4 regions of the Sinomonas soli genome follow, and region 3 is predicted to be linked to each of the others. Evidence: riboswitches for the same ligand, from Rfam matches in the RefSeq annotation. Region 3 holds a riboswitch; each other region holds the start of a gene.
What was found. Region 3 has a riboswitch for S-adenosylmethionine ahead of ACYVKZ_RS13535 (MFS transporter). Riboswitches for the same ligand answer to the same signal wherever they lie in the genome.

Region 1 (4,203 bases), on a different contig from region 3:
GCCGAGCCCGATCGCCGCGCGCCCCTCAGGGCCCATGGCCCGGTGGGTCGTCGTAGCGGGGTGGGTGATGAGGGACTTCGAGTCGCCGAGGTTGTTGGAGATGTCGATGACCTGCAGCCCGTTGAGGAGGCGGAAGGCCGCCTCCTTGCCCCGGCCCTCGGGGGCATCCAGCTCGAAGGTGATGACGGTTCCGCCGGCGCTCATCTGCTTCTTCGCGAGCTCGTACTGCGGGTGCGAGGCGAGATGCGGGTACTTGACCCAGCGGACCTCGGGCCGCGCCTCGAGCCATTCGGCGATCGCGAGGGCACTCGCCGAGGAGTGCCGCACGCGCAGCCCCATCGTCTCCAGGCCCTTGGAGAGCACCCAGGCGTTGAAGGCCGAGAGCGCGGGGCCCGTGTGGCGCATGAGGTTCTTCACCGGCCCGTCGATGAACTCCTTCGTGCCGAGCACGGCGCCGCCGAGCACGCGGCCCTGACCGTCGATGTGCTTGGTGCCGGAGTACACGATGACGTCGGCGCCGAAGTCGAGGCTGCGCTGGAGCAGGGGGGTGGCGAAGACGTTGTCGACGACGACCTTCGCGCCCGCGGCATGCGCGAGGTCCGCGACGGCCTGGATGTCCACGAGCTCCTGCATCGGATTCGACGGGGACTCGAAGAACACGGCGGTGGCGGGCCGCGAGAGCGCCTCGCGCCACTGGTCCAGATCGGGGCCGTCCACGAACACCGTCTCGACGCCCCAGCGGGGGAGGATCTCATTGAGGATCACGAAGCACGAGCCGAACAGGCTGCGCGCCGCGACGACCCGGTCCCCGGCTCCCAGCAGGGCCGCCAGCGCGGTGAACACCGCGGACATCCCGGACGCGGTCGCGAAGCACGCCTCGGTGCCCTCGAGCAGCCGGAGCCGCTCCTGGAAGGTCGCGACCGAGGGGTTGCCGTAGCGCGAGTAGACGAACCGCTCCTCCTCGCCGGTGAAGGCCCGCTCGGCGGCCTCGGCGGAGGGGTAGACGAACCCGGAGGTGAGGAAGAGCGCCTCGGAGGTCTCCTGGAACTCGGTGCGCAGGAGTCCGCCCCGCACCGCCTGCGTGTCCTCGCTCCAGCCGGCGGCGTTGATGTCAAAGCTCACGGAAGTCTTCAGTCCTGTCCAAGGTTGGTCGGCAGCCCGCGGTTCTTCCAGCCGTTCACGGTCCGCTCGCCGTCGGGCCCGGGCACGCCCTCGAAGCCCTCGAGGACGCTGTAGGCGGTGAACCCGAGGTTGGTGGCGACGGCGGCCGCGGCCGCGGAGCGGTGGCCCGAGCGGCACAGGAACAGCAGCGGGGTGGTCCTGTCGTCGGGGCCCTGGAGTTCGAGCTCCATGACGAAGTCCGGGTTGGGGATCCCGCCCTCGAACACCCAGGGGATGAAGAGCGGATCGTTCTCGGTGCCCTTGGTGTCGGGGATGCCCACGTGGGCCCACTCCTCCTCGGTGCGCACGTCCACGAGCACGGCCTCGCCGCTCGCGAGCTTGGCCCAGGCCTCCTCGGGGGTGAGGTCGCCGGCGTAGCTCACGCGTGGCCCTCGCCCTCGTACTCAAGGGAGTCGACGGCGGAGGCCACCGCGGCGTCTGCGCGGGCCACCGTGTGGGGCAGGACCACGGCCTGGGCCACGATGACGTCCGTGCCGTTGAAGGTCGCGGCGGGGCTGCCGTGGAGCACGTACCCGTCGGCGAGGGCCTGGGAGATCTTGGCGCAGAACTCGCGGGTGTCCGGGCCGGTCAGGAGCCGGTAGGCCAGCTTCTCCTCGGCGGGCCCGCCGGGGGCCGCCGGGTCGTTGAGCGGAGTGGTCGCGGCTGCCGCCGCGGTCTGCTCGGTCGCAGTATCGGGCATGACGGGGCTCCTTCGGGCTTGCGTATCGAGAACGAATGCCGAGTAGTCACCTGAGGCACCCCGCCGCCTGGAGGGTTGCCGGCCAGCTAAGTCAGGGCTTGGCACTGGCGCTCATTACTCTTCGATCGAACGTAGCACGGGGCACCGTGGCCGACCATGGGACTGCGGTAACGATTGGCAATATGCCGATTCGGGCGGCCCCGCGCGGTCCGGAGCGCCCACCGTGGAGGGTCAGAAGATGGACCAGCCGGTGCGGTCGGCGAGCTCCGCGAGGGCGGCGGTGCCCGCGAGGGAGTTGCCGTGGGCATCGAGGCGCGGGCTCCACACGCAGATGGAGCAGACGCCGGGCACCACGGTGAGGATGCCGCCGCCCACCCCGCTCTTGCTGGGCAGCCCGACGCGGTAGGCGAACTCCCCGGCGGCGTCGTACATCCCGCACGTGAGCATGACGGCGCCGATCCGCTTGGCGGCCGAGGCGGAGACGACCCTCCCCGAGGGGCCGACGCCGTCGTTGGCCAGGAAGAGGCCCGCGCGGGCCACATCGGCGCAGGACATCTCGATCGAGCACTGGCGGACGTAGTGGCGGACCACATCGCTGGGGCGATTGCGGAGGTTGCCGAGGTCGGCGAGGAAGTGGGCCAGGGCGAAGTTCCGCTCGCTCCTGGCCAACTCGGATTCGAAGGCCTCCGCATGCACCGCGCCCCCTCCGGCCGGGCCGGAGAGCAGCCCGAGCACCTGGTCGCTGGCATCCGGGAAGGCGTCGAGGAGGTGGTCGGTGACCACGAGCGCGCCCGCATTGATGAAGGGATTGCGGGGGATGCCCCCCTCGGCCTCGAGCTGGACGAGCGAGTTGAAGGCGGTCCCCGAGGGCTCGCGGAGGACCCGGGACCACAGGCCCGGGCCGTCCTCGTGCCCGAGGGCCAGGGCCAGCGAGAACACCTTCGAGATGCTCTGGATCAGGAACGGCTCCCCGGCATCCCCGGCCGTGAGGACCTCTCCCGAGACCATGGCCACGGCGATGCCGAAGTGCCTGAAGTCGGCTGCGGCCAGATGCGGGATGTGGCCGGGGACAGAGCCCTGGACGCGGGTGGGACGGAACTCGTGGACGAGGTCCTGGAGGAGGCCGCCGAGCGCGTCGGGGTCGACTCCGGCGCTGCGCCGGGCCTGGAGGAGGGCCGGGCCGCCGCTCATCGCCCGCTCCCGGCGCCGTCGAGCTCGCCGCGGTGCCACAGGCCCAGGTGGAGCTGGGCGATCGTGGCGTGGGCGGGGTTGCCGAGGTCCAGGCCGGTGAGGCGCTCGGCCTTGCCGACCCGGTAGTAGACGGTGTTCCTGTGGACCTGCATGGCCTGGGCGCAGGCGGAGACGTCCATCGAGGCCCTGAAGTAGCTCTCGAGCGTCTCCGCGAGCTCCGCGTCGGTCAGCAGGAGGTCCGTGAGCGCGCGGTGCCTGAATCCGGAGGAGGCGAAGCGGGCGATGGCCTCGTGGAGGAGGACCTCGGTCTCGACGTCCTCGATCGACGCGACCTGCAGGCCGCCGTCGCGCACGAGGCAGTCCAGGACGGCCGCCGCCTCCGCCCGGGAGCCGTGCAGCGTGGCCACGCCGGGGACGATCCGGCCGATGGCCACGAAGGCCACGGCCCCCAGATGGCGGCGCGCGTCCGCTACGATCAGGCCCGCGAGCGAGCGCAGCGCGGCGGTGGCCGTGCGCGGGGCCAGGCTGGGCACCACCACGGCCGTGTGGCCCTCGTGCTGCCCCACGATCGAGGACGCCTTGAACGCGGCGGCGTGCAGCGCGACGAGGTCGGCGAGCTGCCCGTGGACGAGTTCGGCGTCCTCGGCGAGGGCGTCGGGGCGGGACAGGCCGACCAGGAGCAGGCACGAGGGCGTGTCGACCGCCACGCCGAGGGTCCTGGCGGCCGCGGCTGCCTCTGCCGGGCCAGACAGCAGACGGCCGATCCGGTCCTCGTGCATGGTGACCGACTGCTGGTTCCGGTAGCGGATCAGTTCCGATGCCGCGCGCCGGGCCGCGCCCGTCAGCGCGTAGACCACGTCGTCGCCGAAGCCCGAGCCGGTCTCCTGGAGCCAGATGTAGCCCATGATCCGCTCGCCGGCGAAGATGGCGATCGCGGCCCGCTCGCGCAGCTGCTGGTCGGGGCTGGCCGGCACGCGGACGACGCCGCGGCTGCGGTGCATCTCGCGGTAGGCGCCGAGGTCCTTGAGCATGAGCTCGTACTCGCGGGGCCCGCGCCGGGTCAGGATGGAGGCCTTGCGGAGCTCGTCGATGTTGTTCGAGAGCGTCGAGTACGCGAGGACCCTGTTCGCGGCGTCCTCGATCACCACATG
Region 2 (4,203 bases), on a different contig from region 3:
GAATGCCGCCACCGCATGCCCCGTCACCGCATCCGCCACGGGGCAGACGCCCGCCTCGACCACGGCCGGATGCGAGACGAGCGCCGACTCGATCTCGATCGTGGAGAGCCGGTGCCCCGAGACGTTGAGGACGTCGTCGGTGCGGCCGAGGATCCAGGTGTCGCCGTCGGCGTCGTACTTCGCGCCGTCGCCGGCCAAGAACCAGCCCTGAGCGGCGTACTTGCGCCAGTAGGAGTCCAGGTACCGCTGGGGATTGCCCCAGACCGTCCGCGCCATGGCGGGACCGGTCGCGGTGACCACGATGTTCCCCTGCACGCCCGGCGGGACCGGGGTGCCGGCGTCGTCCACGATGGCCGTGGCGAGGCCGGGCAGCGCCGTAGTGGCACACCCGGGCTTGAACGTCGTCGCCGTCTGCCGCGGCGACAGCACCGTCGAGCCGGTTTCGGACTGCCACCACGTGTCCACCATCGGCGCCTCGCCGCGGCCGACCGTCGAGCGCAGCCACCGCCACGCCTCCGGGTTGACCGCCTCGCCCACGGTGCCGCAGACCCGGACCGAGGAGAAGTCGTACTCCGCGGGCACCCCGTCCGGGAACCAGCCCATGAGGGAACGCACCAGGGTGGGCGCGGTGTAGTAGCTTGTGACGCCGTAGCGCTGGATGATCTCGAAGTGGCGGCCCGGGTGCGGCGTGTTGGGTGTGCCCTCGAAGATCACCTGCGTGACGCCGTTGGAGAGCGGGCCGTAGATCTCGTAGGTGTGCGCCGTGACCCAGGCGAGGTCCGCGGTGCACCAGTGCACGTCCGCGTCCCGCAGCGTCGGGTCCGGGTTCGCGAAGAGGTACTCGTGGCTCCATGACGCCTGCGTGAGGTAGCCGCCGGTCGTGTGGACCAGGCCCTTGGGCTTCCCCGTGGTCCCGGAGGTGTACATGATGAACAGCGGCGTCTCGGCGTCGAACGCCTCCGCCTCGTGCGTGTCCGGCTGCGCGTCGACGAGCTCGTGCCACCACACGTCGCGACCCGGCGTCCACGCGATCTCGGAGCCCGTCCGGCGGATCACCAGGACATGTTCGACGGCGTTGTCCCCGCCGGCCGCTCCGCCGCGCACCGCGGCGTCGGCATTGTCCTTGACCGGCACGGCGGTGCCGCGGCGGTGCTGGCCATCGGTGGTGACGAGCAGCTTCGCGCCGGTGTCCTCGACCCGGAAGCGCAGGGCTTCGGCGGAGAAGCCGCCGAACACGAGCGAGTGCACCGCGCCGATCCGGGCGCACGCGAGCGTGATCACCACGGTCTCGACGAGCACGGGCAGGTAGATGACCACGCGGTCGCCTTTGCCGACGCCGAGCGCGAGCAGCGCGTTCGCGGCCTGGGCGACCCGGCGCGCCAGGTCCGCGTAGGTGACGGTGACGCGGTCGCCGGGCTCGCCCTCGAAGTGCAGGGCGACCTTGTCACCGCGCCCGGCGGCCACATGCCGGTCGGCGCAGTTCACGGCGGCGTTCAGGGTCCCGCCCTCGAACCAGCGGATCACGGGCGGCTCGTCCGCCTCGGCGTCCGCGGGCACCCAGGTGTGGGCGGTGTCCCATCCCCGTTCCCATGTGAGGCGCCGCGCGGCGTCCTCCCAGAACGCGATGCGTCCGGGATCCGTCTGCGGGGCGGCCTCCGCGGCGGAGGCAGGCGTGTGGGTCTCGAGGACAGAAGTCATGGTTCTCGCTCCATCGGTCCTGGCGGTAGCACCGGTGTCCCGCGGGCGGGGCCATGGTTGCTGCGGCGTCAGGGAGCCAGGTCTCTCAGCCGCTCGGGATGGTCACCTCACTGTTGCGCGCCCGGCGCAAGTGGGGCAAAAGAGGGCGCGGCCACCGCGTAACAAACATCAATGTTTCGTTCTGTGTCCCCCTCCGGCGGCGGATGGTGGACGCCCCCGAGGCGCCTTCCGTAGGGTGGAAGACAGGATCAAGAGTCCCGGCGCGTAGCTCTGGCTGGCCGGGCGGCAACCCTCTCCCGTAGTGGGGTGCCCCAGATGAGGATCCGGCCGCGGTGGACATCCGCGGCAAGTACGGCGCCCGGGACCGCGGGCGTCCGGCCGTTTCGCTGGAGGAACCCATGACTGCGACCCCGCTCGACCTTGTGACCGGTGCCGACCTGCGCCGCGCCATGGGGTGCTGGGCCACGGGGATCGCCGTCATCACCACCTCGGACGGCGGCACCCTCGCCGGCCTCGTGAGCAACTCGTTCACGTCGATCAGCCTGGATCCGCCGCTCGTCTCGTGGGCGGTGGACAAGAAGTCGAGCTCGTTCGCGACCTGGATCAGCACCGAAAACTACGCCGTGCACATCCTGTCCGAGTCCCGCCGGGACCTCGTGCAGCGGTTCGCGGCGAAGGGGACGGACAAGTTCGCGGGCCTCGCCTGGGAGCCCGGCGTGCTGGGTTCCCCGATCGTGGCCCACGATGTCCCGCGCGTTGAGTGTCGTCTCTGGCAGCGGGTGGACGCAGGGGACCACGTCATCCTGATCGGCGAGGTGGCCAGCATCTCGGACCAGGACGGCTTCCTCCCCCTGACCAACCACGTGTACTGGGCGAAGTAGGCCGACGGCGTACAGCCACGGGCTGCCGGGGCCCCGGCTCCGCCTCTACGGAGGGGGCCCCGGCACACCCGTACCGCGACGTACTCTGGAGGGGTGTCCCTCGATGTGCTCGGGCCGCTGCGGCAGCGCCTCCGTCTGACCTTCGCCGGCGAGTCGGAGACCGTCCCGGCGTGGGAGACCGCGCTCGAGGACGGCGACGACGCGGGCTTCTTCCCGCCTGACTCCACCGTCTGGGCGGTGCATGGCTCGATGTCCACGATCGCCGCGGGCATCCGGGCCCTGCTCACCCAAGCCCTCCATCCCGGCGTCCTGGCCGGCGTCGTGGACCATTCCAACTACCGCGCGGACCCCCTCGGCCGCCTCGCCGGGACCATCCGCTGGATCTTCTCCGTGACGTACGGCGACACCGCGGCCGCGAAGGCCGCCTGCGCGTGGGTGCGCCGGATTCACGAGCCGGTGACCGGCACCTACGTGTCCCCGCGCGGCGACTATGAGCAGTACTCCGCCAACGATCCGGCCCTGGCCGAGTGGGTCCACATCGCCTTCACCGACGCGTTCCTGCGCAGCTACGAGGCCTTCCACGGGCCCGTTCCCGGCGGCGCCGACCGGTACGTGGCGGAGTGGGCCACGGCCGGCGAGCTCATGGGCATCGCGGACCCGCCCCGCACCGAGGCGGCCCTCGCCGACCGCATCAGGGCGTACGACGCCGCGGGGCAGCTCTCCGGCGGACCCCGCGTCGACGACGTGGTCGCCTTCATCCGGCGGCCGCCGCTCGATCCGCTCCTGAAGCCCGGCTACGCGCTGCTCTTCGGCGCGGTCCTCGACACGCTTCCGCCGCGGCATCTGGAGCTGCTGGGGCTCTCGCGCCCCCGGCTCGGGCCCGTGCCGCTGCCGCTGGCCGGCGCCGCGAAGGCGACGCTCGGCGTCGTCGGCCGTGCCCTCGGCCCGATGGCGCCGAGCGAGGCCGCCGCCCGGAGGCGCCTCGCCCGCCTAGGCGTCCTCTGAGGCCCTCCCCGCGGTACCCATCCCCGGCGTCCCCACCCCCGGCCCCCTAGGGTTGAGGGGTCATGTCCCAGCGTTGAGGGGTCATGTCCCTACAGCGCGGGTGTTCCCCGCTGGACAATGGGCGCATGTGGATCGCCTGGATCGAATTCGACCTGCTCCTCGGCGACGTGCACTCGCTCAAGGAGAAGCGCTCCCTGGTGCGGCCGATCGTCGCGGAGCTGCGCCGCCGGTTCGATCTCTCCGCGGCCGAGGTCGGGGACCTGGACCTGCATCGGCGGGCGCTGATCGGCGCCGCCCTCGTGAGCGCGGACCGGGCGCACGCGGTGGAGGTGCTCGACGCCGTCGAACGCTTCGTCGCCGGGCGCCCGGAGGCCGAGCTGCTCAGCGCCCGCCGGCGCGAGGCGCGCAGCGACGACTGACCGAGCGGGCCCGGACTGCAGACGGTCAGCGCACGAAGAGCATGAGCACGTGCAGCGCGCTCAGGGCGACCCCCGCGACCGCCATCGCAGACACCCGCGCCGCCCGCACCTTGGAGCGGGCGAAGGATCCCCACGCGGCGAAGGCCGAGCCCAGGAGGGGGCCGGCGGCGAGGAAGGCGCCGATCCACGGGACGGCGCCG
Region 3 (4,203 bases):
GGTGCTCCTCTTCGCTGCCTTCACCACGCTCAGGCAGCGGGACGTCTAGGAGGACCGTGCACTCTCCCGGCGCGCAGGCGCTCGCCCTCGCGGTCCCGCCACGGCGGGGCCGCGTCCGCGCGTACCTGGCGGACCGTCCGGTGGCGATGGACTGGATCGTCGTCGCCGCGGCCGTGTTCCTCGCGGCCCCGCTCTTCGCCGAGTACGCGCTCCACGGGAACTGGTGGCAGTTCGCCCTGCTGGCCCTCCAGCAGGCTGCCCTGCTGGGCCGGCGGCGGTCGCCGTGGGCCGTGCTGGTGGTGACCGTCGCGATCGACGCCGCCCTGCTCTACCAGTCCCCGAACAGTTCGGTCATGAGCGCGGCGATCTTCTTCGCCCTCTACGCCGTGGCCGCCTCTGCCCCGGCACTCATCGCCTTCGGCGCCTCCGTGCTCGCCTCGGTCCCCGCCTCGGCCTACTACGCCTTCGTCTACAGCCCCCGCGGGCCCGCGGCGTCGGAGAACGCCCGCTATGTGGGCCTGGTGGCGGCGGTCTCCGTGCTGCTGATGGACGTCCTCGCGACCGGTCTCGGGGCGTGGGTCCGCGGCACCCGGGAGCACCAGGCCGAGATCCGAGCGTGGGCCATGCGCAGGGCCGAGCTGGCCTCGGTCCAGGAGCGCAACCGGATCGCCCGCGAGATGCACGACGTCGTCGCGCACTCGCTCACGGTCATGGTCGCCCTCAGCGACGGCGCCGCGAAGATCGCCGCCAAGGACCCGGACCGCGCCCAGGAGGTGCTCGGCGAGCTGTCCCGGACGGGGCGCACAGCGCTGGCGGACATGCGCCGCGTCCTCGGGGTGCTCCGTGAGCCCGCGGCGGGCCCGAGCCTCGCCCCGGCCCCCGGGACCGAGAGCCTCCAGTCGCTCGTCGCGGGCTTCCGGACCGCCGGCCTCACCGCCGTCCTCACCCTCACCGGGGCCGCGCCGCCCAAGGACCCGGCCTTCCAGCTCGCCGTCTACCGGATCGTCCAGGAATCCCTGACCAATGCGCTCCGGTACGGGCGCGGTGTCTCCCGCGCCGAGGTCGGGCTGGCGAGGGAGGGCAGCACCGTGCGGATCCGGGTCGAGAACGACGGCGCGGCGGCCGACGGCGCGCAGCCCCGCCTCGGGACGGGCGGCGGCATCGCGGGGATGCGCGAGCGCGCGGCGCTGTACGGCGGCACCCTCCGCGCCGGACCGCGGGCCGGGGGAGGATGGACCGTGGAGACCGAGCTGCACTGGGACGAGCAGCATGGGGACGAGCAGCACCGGGCGGAGGGGGACGCATGAGCGAGACGGAACACCAGCACGGCGAGGGGTCCCTGCGGCTCCTCCTCGTCGACGACCAGCCCCTCCTGCGGATGGGCTTCCGGCTCGTCCTCGAGTCCGAGGAGGACCTCGAGGTAGTCGGCGAGGCGGGCAACGGCGCCGAGGCCGTAAAGCTCACCGAATCGCTGCGGCCCGACGTCGTGCTCATGGACGTGCGCATGCCCGTCATGGACGGCATCGAGGCAACCCGCCGCATCGCGGCCGCCCACAGCGCCGCCCGGGTCATCATCCTCACCACGTTCGACCTCGATGAGTACGCCTTCTCCGGCCTCCAGGCCGGGGCCTCGGCGTTCCTCCTCAAGGACGTGGCCCCGGCTGAACTCGTCCAGGCCGTGCGCCTTGTGGCGAGCGGGGACGCCGTCGTGAGCCCCCGCGTGACCCAGCGCCTCCTCGAGACCTACGTCCGCAGCGCCGGCGCGCCCGCGCGCGGCAACGGGGGGACCGCGCCGGACCCCCTGCTGAAGGATCTGACGCCACGCGAGCTCGAGGTCCTGCGGGCGATCTGCGAGGGCCTGAGCAACGCTGAGATCGCGCACCGGTTCTTCCTCTCCGAGGCGACTGTGAAGAGCCATGTGCGCCGGATCCTCACGAAGCTGCACCTGCGCGACCGGGTCCAGGCCGTGGTCTACGGGTACGAGACCGGGCTCATCATCCCGAGCAACCCCGACTACTGAACTCCAGACGGCGGGTGGGGCCTGTGTGAACCTCCGTGACGGGCGCGTTTTCGTCCCGCGGGCAGCCCACCGGCAGACTGGGCGAAGAATCAAGAGTTCCGGCAACAAGCCCTGGCTTGCCGGACGGCAACCCTCCGGCTGTAGTGGGGTGCCCCAGGTGAGGATTCGACGGCGCGGGGACCCCGGCGTCGTAAGTATGGCGCCTGAGCGAGCCTCGCGCCGCGACCCGAAGAGGACCTCCATGGCCACCCTCCTGAGAACCGAGCCGGGACTCGGCAGCGCCCTGCGCGCCAAGCGCCGCATCCTCGCCTCCGCGTTCGTCGGCACCACCATCGAGTGGTACGACTTCTACCTCTACGGCACGGCCTCGGCCCTCGTGTTCAACAAGCAGTTCTTCCCCGACGCGAGCCCGCTCGTCGGCGTCCTGGCCTCATTCGCCACCTACGCGGTCGGGTTCATCGCGCGGCCCCTCGGCGGCGTCATCTCCGGCCACCTCGGGGACCGGATCGGCCGCAAGGCCCTACTCGTGGCCTCCCTGCTGACCATGGGCATCGCCTCCACCCTCATCGGCGTCCTGCCGAACTATGCCTCCATCGGCATCCTCGCCGTGGCGGGACTCGTGGTACTCCGGCTCATCCAGGGCCTCTCTGCCGGCGCCGAGTGGGGCGGCTCCGCGCTGCTCTCGGTCGAGCACGCCCCGGCCGGGCGGAAGGGCCTGTTCGGCTCGTTCACGCAGGTCGGCTCGGCGGCCGGCATGCTCCTGGCCACCGGCGCGTACGCGCTCACCCAGGCCTTCCTCACGCCCGAGCAGTTCCAGTCATTCGGCTGGCGGCTGCCGTTCCTCCTCTCCGGCGTCCTCGTCCTCATCGGCCTCTGGATCCGCCTGGGCGTGACCGACGCGGAGGAGTTCACGGCCGTCAAGGACTCCGAGGGCATCGTGGCCCGCCCCGTGGCGCGCGTGCTGCGCGAGCACCCGCGCGGGATCCTCGTGACCATCGGCATGCGCCTCGTCCAGCCCGCCATCTACACGCTCATGACCGTGTACATCCTCGGCTACCTCAAGGACCGCCGCCACGACACCACCTCGGGCCTGGCCGCGATCCTCATCGTCTCCGCCATCGGCCTGCTCTCGGGGCCCTTCTGGGGCTGGCTCTCGGACCGCGTCGGGCGCCGGCGCATCGCCGTCGCTGCGTCCGCGGGCGTGGTGGTGCTCATCTGGCCGTTCTTCTGGTTCCTCGACCACGGCAGCCTGACCTTCCTGCCGCTCGTGCTGCTCGTGGGGATGAATATCCTGCACGATGCGATCTACGGCCCGCAGGCCGCGTGGTTCGCCGAGCAGTTCCCCACCGAGCTGCGCTACTCGGGGGTGTCCTTCGGCTACCAGGTCGGCACCGTGCTCTCCGCGGCCGTCACCCCGCTCGTCGCCGCGGCCCTGCTCCAGGCCGGCGGCGGGACGCCGTGGCTTGTGTGCGGCTGGTTCGCCGTCCTCGGCGTCCTCACCACCGTGGCCGCACTCGCCGCCAAGGACCCGGTCGGCCGGCGCGCCGCCCAGCCGGCCACGGCGGAGGGCGGGGCGGGCGCCTGAGGCGCCGGCCGCCGTCGTCCGCAGACCCGCCCGCCGGCCGCCGCCCCGGCCCACCGCACCCGAACCCGGAAGGAACCCCATGACCAAGCCCCTGCTCCTGAATGCGTTCGAGATGCTCGTGCCGGTGCACCAGTCGCCGGGCCTGTGGCGGCACCCCGACTCGCAGGCCCACCGCTTCGCCGAGCTCGGCTACTGGACGCAGCTCGCCAAGGCCCTCGAGGACGGCGGCTTCCACGGGATCTTCTTCGCGGACGTGCTCGGGCAGTACGACGTCTACGGCGGCAGCGCCGACGCCGCCGTGCGCGGTGGGGTGCAGTACCCGGCCCTCGACCCGCTGCTGATCGTGTCCGCGCTGGCGGCGGCGACCGAGCGGCTCGGCTTCGGCGTCACCGCCTCGGTCACCTACGACCACCCGTACCTGCTGGCCCGCAGGTTCGGCACGCTCGACCACCTCACCGGCGGCCGGCTCGCGTGGAACATCGTCACCTCGTACCAGGAGTCGGCGGCGCGGAACCTCGGCCTCGACACGCAGGTGCCGCACGACGAGCGGTACGACCGGGCCGAGGAGTTCATGGACGTCGCCTACAAGCTGTGGGAG
Region 4 (4,203 bases), on a different contig from region 3:
CGCGGCCGCCCTTCACGCCGAAGCTGAACACGGAGCCCACGCCGAGCGGGAGGAGCTCCTTCGCGTACTCGTGCTGCGGGTGCGAGGGCAGGCCCGCGTAGTTCACGTACGTCACGCGCGGGTCGGCCTCGAGCCACTCGGCGACGCGCCGGGCGTTGGCGAGGTGCGCGTCCATGCGCTGCGGGAGCGTCTCGACGCCCTGCAGGAGCTGGAACGCGGACTGCGCGGACAGGGACGGGCCGATGTCGCGCAGCTGCTCGGAGCGCAGCTTGGTGAGGAACCCGTACTCGCCGAAGTTGCCCCACCACGAGACGTTGCCGTAGCTCGGGACCGGCTCGGTCATGGACGGGAACTTCCCGTTGCCCCAGTCGAACGTGCCGGACTCGACCACCACGCCGCCGAGCGTGGTGCCGTGGCCGCCGAGGAACTTCGTGGCCGAGTGGATCACGATGTCCGCCCCGTGCTCGATGGGCCGCAGGATATACGGCGGGGTCAGCGTCGAGTCGACCACGAGCGGCACGCCGTGCTCATGGGCGACGGCGGCGAGGCCTGCCAGGTCGGCGATGTCACCGGAGGGGTTGGCCACCACCTCGGTGTACACGGCCTTGGTGTTCTCGCGCAGGGCCGCCTCGAAGGCGGCCGGATCGGTCGAGTCCACGAACGTGGTCTCGACCCCGAAGCGGCGCAGCGTCACGTCGAGCTGGGTGATCGTGCCGCCGTAGAGCTTGGAGGAGGCGACGATGTGGTCCCCGGCCTGGGTGAGCGCGGCGAACGTGATGAACTCCGCGGCCATGCCGGACGACGTCGCGACCGCGCCGATGCCGCCCTCGAGCGAGGCGATGCGCTCCTCGAACGCCGCGACGGTCGGGTTGCCGATGCGGGAGTAGATGTTGCCGTACTTCTGCAGCGCGAACAGGTTGGCGGCGTCGTCCGAGTCCTTGAACACGAACGAGGTCGACTGGTAGATCGGCACCGCCCGGGCGCCGTGCTCGGCGTCGGGCGTCCCGCCGGCGTGCAGGGCGCGGGTGCGGAACCCGAACTGGCGCTCCGCCATCAGGCGCTCGCCTCGGCGAGGTCCGCCCCGGCGAGGTCCGCGCGGTGGCGGCCGGCGCCGTCGTACTTCGTGACGGGGAGCAGATCGGTGCGCAGCTCGGTGCCGTTCGCCCGGGCGAGGTCCGCCTCGAGCTCGCGCACGATCGGCAGGACGTCGCGGCCGAACGCCTCGAGCTCCTCCTGGAAGTGCAGGTAGCCGGTGAGGAACAGGTTCACGCCGATCTTCTTGTACTCGACGATCCGCTCGGCGATCTGCTCCGGGGTACCGATGAGCTTGGTGCGGAAGCCGTCGTTGTACTGGACGAGGTCCTCGAACGTGGAGTCCTCCCACATGCCCTTGCCGTCCTTGGTGGACTGGCCGGCCTCCTTGACGGCGGCGGCGAAGCCCTCCACGGCCGGGCGGTGGGCCTTGGCGATGATCTCGCGGAGCGTGTCCTGGGCCTCCTTCTCCGTGTCGCGGGCGATCACGAAGCCGTTGAGGCCGAACCGGGGCGCGGCCGGGGCGGTGCGGCCGTCCCTGGCGGCGGCCAGGACGCCCGCGATGTTCTCCTTGAAGCCCTCGATGTCGCGGCCGTTGGAGAAGTACCAGTCGGCGGTGCGGCCGGCGGCGGCCTGCGCGGCCGTCGAGTTGCCGCCGAAGAAGATCTCCGGGTGCGGGCGGCCCGGGACGTCCACCGGGGCCGGGTTCAGCGTGAAGTCGGAGATGTTGTAGTACTTGCCCGACTGCGAGTAGTCCTTCTGCGTCCACAGGCCGCGGAGGGCGTTGATGAACTCCTCGGTGCGGACGTAGCGCTCGTCGTGCTCGAGCCACTCGAGGCCGAAGTTCACGAACTCGTCCTTGAGCCAGCCGGAGACCACGTTCACGGCCGCGCGGCCGCCGGAGAGGTGGTCCGCGGTGATGATGAACTTCGCGAGCACGCCCGGGTGCCACATGCCCGGGTGCACCGCCGAGATGACCTTGAGCCGCTCGGTGGCCATGAGCAGTGCGAGGCTGAACGAGGTGGCCTCGTGCTGCTTGTCCGCGCCGTAGCTCGCCGCGTAGCGGGTCTGCGTCAGGGCGTACTCGAAGCCCGAGTCCTCCGCGATGCGGGCGAGCTTCCGGTTGTACTCGAACTCCCAGTTGGTCCGCTGCTCGATGGTCGAGACGACGAGGCCGCCGGAGACGTTGGGGACCCAGTAGGCGAACTTCAGCGGGGTCTCGAGGTCGATCCCAGACAAGGACATAGTGCGCTCCTTACGTGCAGGCGCGACGTGGGGCTCGGGCCGAGGCTCCATAGCACTCACCATCGCTTCTGGCAGTAGCACCTTTGGCTCCGCCGCCGTCGTCCGACGTCGGGGCCAGGGTTGCTGCGGCGTCACAGATCCAGATCTCTCGGCCGCTCGGGATGGTCCTTCCGATTGTCGCCAGAGGAGGCGTAACGATGCAAATTATTTCGTCACACTCGCGATGGCCCGCGCCTCGCCGAATACTGTTCGGTGGCGCGCCCGCCGGTCGGCCCGCCGGAGAGGGGAATGCACTGATGGGACGCACGACGGCGGGCGGTTCGGTCCCGTACGCGGAACTCGCCGAGCGCTTCGCACCGGTCTTCGCGCGGATCGAGGACGGCGCGCTCGACCGCGAGCTGGCCAGGACCCTGCCGTTCGAGCAGATCGGCTGGCTCAGGGAGGCCGGGTTCGGGCGACTGCGGGTGCCGGCCGAGTACGGCGGCTTCGGCGTGTCCGTCGAGACCCTCGTCCGCCTGCTCGTCGACCTCTCCGCGGCGGACTCCTCCGTAGGCCATCTCCTGCGCTCGCACTTCGCGTTCACCGAGACGATCGCGCTGCAGGGCGAGGCGTTCCGGGCGCGGTGGTTCGGGCGCGTCGTCGAGGGCGCCATCTTCGGCAATGCGGCGACCGAGCGGTCCGGGAACGCCCTCGGCACCGTCGCCACCCGGCTCGTCCCGGCGCCCGGCGGCTGGCTCCTCACCGGCGAGAAGTACTACACGACCGGCACGACCTTCGCCGACTTCGTGGCCGTCATGGCCTCCCCCGAGGGGTCTGCTTCGCGGGTGTACGCGGTCGCGCCGACCGGGCACCCGGGCGTGGAGATCCGCGACGACTGGGACGGGTTCGGCCAGCAGATGACGGGCACCGGAACGGCCGTGTTCCGCGACGTTCCCGTCCCGGCCGAGGACGTGGTGCCGCGCACCGAGTCGACGACCCATGAGCCGGCGTTCCTCCAGCTCATGCTCCTGTCGGTGCTCGCCGGGATCGGCAAGGCCGTGGTGCGCGACGCGTCGGCCCTCGTGGCGAAGCGGACCCGGACGTTCTCGACTGGGTCCGGGCAGCTGTTCCGCGAGGATCCGCTCATCCTGAACCTCGTGGGGCAGCTTGCCGCGAAGTCGTTCGCCGCGGAGTCCTCGGTGCTAACCGCGGCCCGCGAGCTCGACGCCGCCCTCGCCCTCGGCCCCGATGCCCCTGCCGAGGACCGCTACGCGCGGGGAGCTGTCGCCGTCGACCTCGCCCAGGTGGCCGTGCCGCCGCTCGTGATCGACGCCGCGCAGCAGCTCTTCGACACCGCGGGCGCCTCGGCGGTGTCCCGGGGCAAGGCGCTCGATCGGCACTGGCGCAATGCCCGCACCGTCGCGACGCACAACCCGGTGGCCTTCAAGGCCCGCGGGCTCGGGGACTGGTTCGTCAACGGGACCTCGCCCGTGGCCCTGCACAGCATCGGCGAGGCGCGCGTCGGCTGACCCCTCTCACCCCCCCACCTCCTGAGGGGTCTCTGGCGGGGGCTTGTGGGGTCTCTGGCGGGGCTTGTGGAGTCTCTCCGCCGTGCCTGCCAGAGACCCCTCAACGGTGTGCCATGGACCCCTCAACGGTGCTACGCCCGGGCGAGGAGCTCCTCGCCCACCCGCCCGCGCTGGTAGAAGACCTCGCGCCCGGCGCGCACCGGCTCGGTCAGTCCGGACTCGGCGAGCACCTTGAGGTGAGCGTTGACCGTCCCGGCGGCGAGGTCGAGCGCGCAGGCGAGCTGCGTCGTCGTCATCGGCACGTCCAGCTGCGCGAGGATCTGTGCGCGCGTGCGCCCGAGCAGCCGCGAGACGGGGGATTCGCGCGTCTCCCGCGTGGCCTCCCACAGCCGCCCGACGCCCCGCGGGGCGTACGTGA

Region 1: it holds a riboswitch for S-adenosylmethionine, as region 3 does, so the genes downstream of both, ACYVKZ_RS09620 (DUF1737 domain-containing protein) here and ACYVKZ_RS13535 (MFS transporter) in region 3, are expected to answer to the same signal.
Region 2: it holds a riboswitch for S-adenosylmethionine, as region 3 does, so the genes downstream of both, ACYVKZ_RS07430 (flavin reductase family protein) here and ACYVKZ_RS13535 (MFS transporter) in region 3, are expected to answer to the same signal.
Region 4: it holds a riboswitch for S-adenosylmethionine, as region 3 does, so the genes downstream of both, sfnG (dimethylsulfone monooxygenase SfnG) here and ACYVKZ_RS13535 (MFS transporter) in region 3, are expected to answer to the same signal.

Annotation. Positions count from the first base shown of each region.
Region 1 is NZ_BAAGSN010000009.1:53,172-57,374, forward strand. It holds gene ACYVKZ_RS09610 (O-succinylhomoserine sulfhydrylase) at 1-1,122, opposite strand, end outside; gene ACYVKZ_RS09615 (rhodanese-like domain-containing protein) at 1,131-1,544, opposite strand; gene ACYVKZ_RS09620 (DUF1737 domain-containing protein) at 1,541-1,861, opposite strand; SAM riboswitch class IV at 1,871-1,980, opposite strand; gene ACYVKZ_RS09625 (glutaminase) at 2,093-3,052, opposite strand; gene ACYVKZ_RS09630 (PucR family transcriptional regulator) at 3,049-4,203, opposite strand, start outside.
Region 2 is NZ_BAAGSN010000006.1:383,747-387,949, reverse strand. It holds gene acs (acetate--CoA ligase) at 1-1,698, opposite strand, end outside; SAM riboswitch class I at 1,706-1,803, opposite strand; SAM riboswitch class IV at 1,945-2,056, shown strand; gene ACYVKZ_RS07430 (flavin reductase family protein) at 2,097-2,579, shown strand; gene ACYVKZ_RS07425 (oxygenase MpaB family protein) at 2,673-3,584, shown strand; gene ACYVKZ_RS07420 (DUF503 domain-containing protein) at 3,710-4,003, shown strand; gene ACYVKZ_RS07415 (hypothetical protein) at 4,029-4,203, opposite strand, start outside.
Region 3 is NZ_BAAGSN010000015.1:23,103-27,305, reverse strand. It holds gene ACYVKZ_RS13550 (ABC-2 transporter permease) at 1-49, shown strand, start outside; gene ACYVKZ_RS13545 (sensor histidine kinase) at 57-1,307, shown strand; gene ACYVKZ_RS13540 (response regulator) at 1,304-2,020, shown strand; SAM riboswitch class IV at 2,108-2,223, shown strand; gene ACYVKZ_RS13535 (MFS transporter) at 2,262-3,605, shown strand; gene ACYVKZ_RS13530 (LLM class flavin-dependent oxidoreductase) at 3,685-4,203, shown strand, end outside.
Region 4 is NZ_BAAGSN010000006.1:390,471-394,673, reverse strand. It holds gene ACYVKZ_RS07465 (O-acetylhomoserine aminocarboxypropyltransferase/cysteine synthase family protein) at 1-1,054, opposite strand, end outside; gene sfnG (dimethylsulfone monooxygenase SfnG) at 1,054-2,277, opposite strand; SAM riboswitch class I at 2,334-2,445, opposite strand; gene ACYVKZ_RS07455 (acyl-CoA dehydrogenase family protein) at 2,574-3,785, shown strand; gene ACYVKZ_RS07450 (ArsR/SmtB family transcription factor) at 3,917-4,203, opposite strand, start outside.